One region of the Streptomyces macrosporus genome, then DNA from elsewhere that is predicted to be linked to it. Evidence: riboswitches for the same ligand, from Rfam matches in the RefSeq annotation. Region 1 holds a riboswitch; the other holds the start of a gene.

Evidence for each region. A riboswitch is a leader RNA that binds a small molecule or an ion and turns the genes downstream of it on or off. The one in region 1 is predicted to bind glycine.
Region 2: linked by a shared signal. The riboswitch ahead of gcvP (aminomethyl-transferring glycine dehydrogenase) and the one ahead of gcvT (glycine cleavage system aminomethyltransferase GcvT) in region 1 are both predicted to bind glycine.

The regions. Positions count from the first base shown of each region.
Region 1 is NZ_BAAASZ010000051.1:68,155-71,546, reverse strand. Features, by position in the region: gene gcvH (glycine cleavage system protein GcvH) at 1-75, opposite strand, end outside; gene gcvT (glycine cleavage system aminomethyltransferase GcvT) at 187-1,302, opposite strand; glycine riboswitch at 1,361-1,478, opposite strand; glycine riboswitch at 1,479-1,587, opposite strand; gene ABD335_RS27930 (AAA family ATPase) at 1,795-2,454, shown strand; gene ABD335_RS27925 (enhanced serine sensitivity protein SseB) at 2,501-3,271, shown strand; gene ABD335_RS27920 (hypothetical protein) at 3,376-3,392, shown strand, end outside.
Region 2 is NZ_BAAASZ010000036.1:32,575-35,966, forward strand. Features, by position in the region: gene gcvP (aminomethyl-transferring glycine dehydrogenase) at 1-1,534, opposite strand, end outside; glycine riboswitch at 1,599-1,718, opposite strand; glycine riboswitch at 1,720-1,818, opposite strand; gene ABD335_RS25820 (PRC-barrel domain-containing protein) at 1,952-2,347, shown strand; gene ABD335_RS25825 (DNA polymerase IV) at 2,266-3,392, opposite strand, start outside.

The DNA of each region.
Region 1 (3,392 bases):
CGTGGCGACGCCGTCCTCGGCGGCCGACAGCCACTCGTGCTCCTTGCTGTAGCGCAGCTGCTGGGGGTTGCTCATGGCGTGATTCTCCTGATCAGAGGTGGGTGGTGAGAAACCGGTCTTGCCAGGTGGGACGGTGTGGACGGGCACGGGGCGGGGCCGCGGCGGACCCCGGCCCCGCCGCGGCCGTCAGCGCTCGCGCCGGTAGAACGGCAGCGCGACGACCTCGTAGGGCTCATGCGTACCGCGGATGTCCACGCACACACCTTCCGTGCCCGGAGCGGCGTGGGCGGCGTCCACGTACGCCATCGCGATCGGCTTCCCCAGGGTGGGGGAGGGGGCCCCGGAGGTGACCTCGCCGATCACCGCGCCGTCGGCGGTGACCACGGCGTACCCGGCGCGCGGCACCCGGCGGCCGGCGGCGACCAGGCCGACCAGCTTCCGCGGCGGGTTCCCCGCCGCCCGGCGGGCCGCCTCCTCGAGGGCGGCGCGGCCGGTGAAGTCGCCGGGCTTGTCGAACTTCACCACGCGGCCGAAGCCCGCGTCGAAGGGGGTGATGTCGCGGGTCAGCTCGTGCCCGTACAGCGGCATGCCCGCCTCCAGCCGCAGCGTGTCGCGGCAGGCCAGCCCGCACGGCACCAGGCCCGCGTCCGCGCCGGCCTCGGTCAGCGCCCGCCACAGCGTCTCCGCGTCGTCGGGGGCGACGAACAGCTCGAAGCCGTCCTCGCCGGTGTAGCCGGTGCGGGCGATCAGCGTCTCCACGCCCGCGACCGTGCCGGGCAGCCCGGCGTAGTACTTCAGCCCGTCCAGGTCGGCGTCGGTGAGCCTCGCCAGGACGGCGGGCGAGGCCGGGCCCTGGACGGCCAGCAGCGCGTACGCCTCGCGGTCGTCCCGCACGGTCGCGTCGAAGCCGTCGCGGCGCTCGATCAGGGCGTCCAGGACCACCCGGGCGTTGGCGGCGTTGGCGACGACCAGGTACTCCTCGACGCCCAGCCGGTAGACGATCAGGTCGTCGAGGATGCCGCCGGACTCGTCGCAGATCATGGTGTAGCGGGCCCGGCCCACGGGAACCGTGGAGAGGTGCCCGACCAGGGCGTGGTCCAGCAGTTCGCCCGCCCGCGGGCCGGTGACGGTGATCTCGCCCATGTGCGTCAGGTCGAACAGTCCGGCGCGGGTGCGCACGGCGTTGTGCTCGTCGCGCTCGCTGCCGTAGCGCAGCGGCATCTCCCAGCCGGCGAAGTCGGTCATGGTCGCGCCGAGGGCGCGGTGGACGGCGTCGAGGGGGGTGCGTCGGGAATCGCTCATGGCTGTTGCTCCCAGGCGGGTGGCGTGGACGGTCCGGTGAACGGCGGGGGGATGAACATCCTCCCCATCTGTCATCGGAACCTGAGAGGTTCGCCACGAGCCCGCGACGGACGGACCACGGCTTGCACCTTGGGTGGGACGCCCTCCTCGAGGGGGCGCCCGCTTTTCAGATGTGCCTTGTCCGCGCGGTATCGGGGCCTGAGAGATTCAAGGGAGGACTTGCTCCTTCGGCGCCCCGGCACCCGCCGCGACGGCGGCTGTCGGGAACTCTCCCGCACGGACTCGAACGGCCGGTATGCAGTTGACGCGCACATCATCGCATGTCCGGCACGCCATGGGGAGGCGGGGCGCGCGAGGATGGGAAGACGGTGGCCGAGAGAAAGGAGTGTCGGGAGGTTCCCGGCGGCCGGCCACCTTGTCCGTCGTCATCCTTCTTGACACGCTCTGGGTGGAGCCGCGAAGCACGTGGCCGACAGCGGGGAGGGCCTACCGGTGAGCAGCCTGGAGAGTGCTTGTGCGGCGCGGAGCGGACCGGCGCCCCGGGCGGTGCCCGCGTCCGTGCGGCCGGAGGGACGCGACCTGCGCGGAACCGAGGGGGTGCGGGTCCTGCGCTTCCCCGCCGGGGACCGGGTGGTGGTCTCCGGCCTGCCGGGCAGCGGAAAGTCCACCCTGATCCGGCGCGTGGTGGCGGCGAACGAGACGGTGGTGCGGATCGACTCCCAGGACGTGCGGGAGCGCTGGGAGCGGCGGCTGCCCGCCCGGCTGCCCTACGTCGTCTACCGTCCCCTGGTCCGCGTCGCGCACTACCTGTCGCTGTGGCGGGCCCTGGCCTCGGGCGCGGGCGTGGTGGTGCACGACTGCGGCACCCAGCGCTGGGTGCGCCGCTGGCTGGCGCGGGACGCCCGGAGGCGCGGGCGGGCCCTGCACATGGTGCTGCTGGACGTGCCGCCGGAGGTGGCGCTGTCCGGGCAGGCGGAGCGGGGGCGCGGGGTGTCGACGTACGCGTTCGCCCGGCACCGGCGGGCGGTGGGGCGCCTGGTGGCGGACGTGGAGGCCGGTCGGCTGCCCGCGGGGTGCGTCTCGGCGGTGCTGCTGGACCGCCCCGCGGCGGGGGCGCTGCGCGGCATCGTCTTCGAGCGGCGCCCGGGGTGAGGGCACGGGCGGGCCGTCGCCGTCCGGATGCGGATAGTGTTCCGACATGACCATCCCGCAGCAGTACGGACCGGGACACGGCGGCGGCTGGCCCGGAAACGAGCTGGAGGAGACCCTCGCCGCGTCGGTCGGCGTCCCCGGAGCGGGCGCCCGGTTGCTGGAGGTGCTCGGGCGCAGCAGCCTGTGGGTGCCGCTGCCCGAGGGCGGGGGCCCCGACAGCCCCAACCTGGACCTGCCGACCATCCAGCTCGACGGGGCGCCGTACGTCCCCGTCTTCAGCTCCGAGCAGCAGTTCCTGCAGTGCGCCGGCTCGCACCTGCCCTTCGCCGTCGCGCCCGCCCGCGAGTTCGCCCGCGGTCTGCCGCCGCAGGTCGGCATCGTGATCAACCCCGAGGGCACCGTCGGCGCCCCCATCCCCCCGCCGGCCGTGGCCGAGCTGTGCCGCGAGGGCGGCGCCGCGGGGGTGCCGGGCGTGGCGAGCGGGGCCCGGGTGAGGCTCTTCGAGCCCGACTGGCAGGAGGAGCCGGTGGACTTCCTGGCCGCGGCGGCCGGGGAGTTCGCGGGACTGCCGCAGGTGCGCACCGCGCGCCGCGGCCTGGCCAGCGTCGAGGGCGACGCGCCCGCGCTGTTCGTCGGGGTGGAGCTGGACCTGCTGGACCCCGAGTCCCGGGTCGCGGCGCACGACGCCCTGAGCCGGGCGCTGGGACGCGAGCCGGTGCGGTGGCCGGTGCAGATGGTGCTGCTGGACGCCGCCCAGGACCCGGTCGTGGACTGGATGCGCGAGTGCGTGCGGCCCTTCTACACGCGTGACCGCTAGGCGAGCGGCGGGAGTCGGCCCGTCGCTCGGTCGATTCCCCTTCCTCGCATCACCGTTCGGAATCGACCGGGCACGCTTGGCGACGTCTGTCCTATGATCGGGTCGTGACGACCGAGGCACA
Region 2 (3,392 bases), on a different contig from region 1:
GGATCATGCCGCGGTCCAGCGCGTAGTCCCGGTCGGCGAGGCGGCGCAGGTAGCGCAGCATCGCGGTCTCGGAGCGGTACCGGTGGAAGACGGGGTGGGTCAGGTAGTCGCTCTCGCGCAGCAGCTCCCCGGGCAGGGCGTCTCCGGTGGCGGCGTCCAGCCGGTCGACGTCCTCCAGCCGGGCCCGCACTCCGAAGGACTCCCAGACGGCGGCGAGGTGCTCGCGTCGGGTGGTCTCGTCGCAGGCGACGCCGACGTGGTCGGCGTCGACCCGCCGCAGGTTGATCCCGGCCTCCAGGGCGGCGGCGACGACCTCGTCGGCCCGGCCCGGCACCCGTGCGGTGACGGTGTCGAAGAACGCGTCGTGCACGACCTCGACGCCGCCCTCGCGCAGCCCGGCGGCCAGGACGGCGGCGAGGCGGTGGGTGCGGCGGGCGATGGCGGCCAGCCCGTCGGGGCCGTGGTAGACGGCGTACATCGAGGCCATCACGGCGAGCAGCACCTGGGCGGTGCAGATGTTGCTGGTGGCCCTCTCGCGGCGGATGTGCTGCTCGCGCGTCTGCAGGGCCAGGCGGTACGCCGTGGTGCCGTCGGCGTCCACCGAGACGCCGACCAGCCGGCCGGGCAGGTTGCGCGCGTAGGCCTCCCGTACGGCCATGTATCCGGCGTGCGGCCCGCCGAAGCCCATCGGCACGCCGAAGCGCTGGGTGGTGCCCACCGCGATGTCGGCGCCCAGCTCGCCGGGCGGGGTCAGCAGGGTCAGGGCGAGCAGGTCGGCCGCGACCGTGACGACGGCGCCCAGCTCGTGCGCCCGCTCGACGACGGGGCGCAGGTCCCGTACGGCGCCCGAGGCGCCCGGGTACTGCAGCAGGACGCCGAAGACGCCGCGCTCGGCGATCTCGGCGGGGATGCCGTCGGACAGGTCGGCGACCACGACCTCGACCCCGGTGGGCTCGGCACGGGTCTCGATCACGGCGACGGTCTGCGGCAGGCAGTCGGCGTCGACCAGGAACACGCCGCCCTTGACCTTGCCGACGCGCCGGGAGAGCGCCATGGCCTCGGCCGCCGCGGTGCCCTCGTCCAGCAGCGAGGCGCCGGCGGTGGGCAGGCCGGTCAGGTCCGCCACCATGGTCTGGAAGTTCAGCAGCGCCTCCAGGCGCCCCTGGGAGATCTCCGGCTGGTAGGGCGTGTAGGCGGTGTACCAGGCCGGGTTCTCCATGACGTTGCGCAGGATGACCGGCGGGGTGAAGGTGCCGTGGTAGCCCAGGCCGATCATGGGCTGCAGCACCCGGTTGCGGGAGGCCAGGGAGCGCAGTTCGGCGAGGACCTCCGCCTCGCTGCGGGCCGCGGGCAGGTTCAGCGCCTCGGTGCTCCTGATCACCTCGGGCACCGCGGCGGCGGTCAGCTCGTCGAGCGACCCGTAACCCACCTGGGCGAGCATCTTGGCCCGGTCGCCGGCGTCGGGGCCGATGTGGCGTTCCTCGAAGGGCGTGCCCCGCTCCAGCGCGGTGAGGGAGATGCGGTCGTGTGTCATCTGCGGAGGCCTCCTGGTCTGTGCGACCTGCGAGGGGCACCACGGCACGGGCGCCCGAACGGCCTCCCCCTCTGTCATCTCGACCTGAGAGCTTCACCGGTCCGCGCCCGCGGTCCGGTTTTCACCGTCGGTGAGGAGGGGCGGCGGTGTCGTTCGTCCGCGCCCGCCCTGCTTTCCAGAGTGACCTCGCCCGCGCGGTACGTGTGCCTGAGAGATTCCGGGGAGGGTTTGCTCCTTCGGCGCCTCCGGCGTCTGCCGTCGGAGGACTCTCCCGCTCGGGGTCAGCAGCCGTTTCAGAGCCTACCAGCGACGGGTGCCGCCGGCCTCGTGTCGTTCCGGTCCCGTTGTCGAGTGGCCGATGCACCGAATGTGCCCTTTCGTTGTTTGTAGTCCTCGTTTCCGAACAAGCGCGACTTCATGCGAGCAGTTGGAGGGACCGTGCAGACCGACATCGATCCGCGGCACCTGATAGGGCTCAAGGCGTTCGACCGCGACGGGCAGAAGATCGGCACCGTCGACGAGGTGTACCTCGACGACGCCACCGGCGTGCCGGAGTGGGCGGCGGTGCGCACCGGCCTCTTCGGCCGCGACGCCTTCGTCCCGCTGGAACCCAGCGAGGTGGTGGACGGGGCGCTGCGGGTCCCCTTCGAGCGCTCCCTGGTCAAGGGCGCGCCGGACTTCGGCGTGGGCCACCACCTCTCCCCCGAGCAGGAGCTGATGCTCTACCGCCACTACGGGCTGGACGTGTCCGTCGAGGCGTCCCTGTCCGACGACGAGATGACCTTCGGACGGATCGCGGGGTCGGAGGGCTGACCGACCCGGAGGGGAAGCGGGTCGGAGGGCTCCAGTTCCGGGTCGTCCACCGCGAAGGTGCGCACCCGGCCCGGCGGTGATCCGGGTTCCTCGAACCGCACCGTCACCCGCCCCAGACCGCTGCCCTGGACCCAGCCCGGCCCGTACCGCGCGTGCCGCACGTCCAGACCGGGCAGCCAGCGACGTACGGCCCCCGAGACCTCCCCGGCCGCCGGGGCGACCGCCACGGGCGGAGCCGGCCGCGGCGGCCGGTCGCCCTGGAGAGCATCGCCGGCCTGGGCGAACAGGTCCTCCTGGGTGAAGTCGGCCAGGCCGCTCACCCCGACCCCCAGCAGCCGCACCCCGGCGGTGGTGTCCACCCCCTCGATCAGCCGCGCGGCGGCCTCCCTGACGACCGCCGGATCGTCCGTGGGACCGCGCAGCGTCTCGGAGCGGGTGAGGGTGGAGAAGTCGTAGTTGCGCACCTTGATCACCACCGTGCGTCCGGAGCGCCCCGCCTTCCGCAACCGTTCCACGCAGCGGTCGGCCAGCCGGGCGATCTCCGCGTGGATCCGGGCGCGATCGGTGAGGTCGGTGTCGAAGGTGTCCTCCACCGAGACCGACTTGGCGTCCCGGTCGGCCACCACCGGCCGCTCGTCGATCCCCTGCGCCATCATGTGGAGCGCCGTGCCGTGCGCCCGGCCCAGCAGACGGACCAGTTCCGCCTCCCCGGCCTCGACGACCTCCCCGACGGTCGCCACCCCCGCCCGGCGGAGCGTCTGCTCGGTGGCGGGGCCCACCCCGGGCAGCGTGCGCACCGGCATCGGGGCCAGCAGGGCGCGTTCGGTGCCGGGCCGGATCACCACCAGTCCGTCGGGCTTGGCCTGTTCCGAAGCGATCTTGGCGAGCATCTTCGAGCCGGCCAGTCCGACCGAGCCGCTGAGCCCGGTGGCGGCCCGGATGTCCCGGCGCAGCCGTTCGCCGACGGCGCGGGCCTCCCGCGCCGACGCCACCCTCGAGCCGCCCGCCTGGAGGTCCACGAACGCCTCGTCCAAGCTCAGCGGCT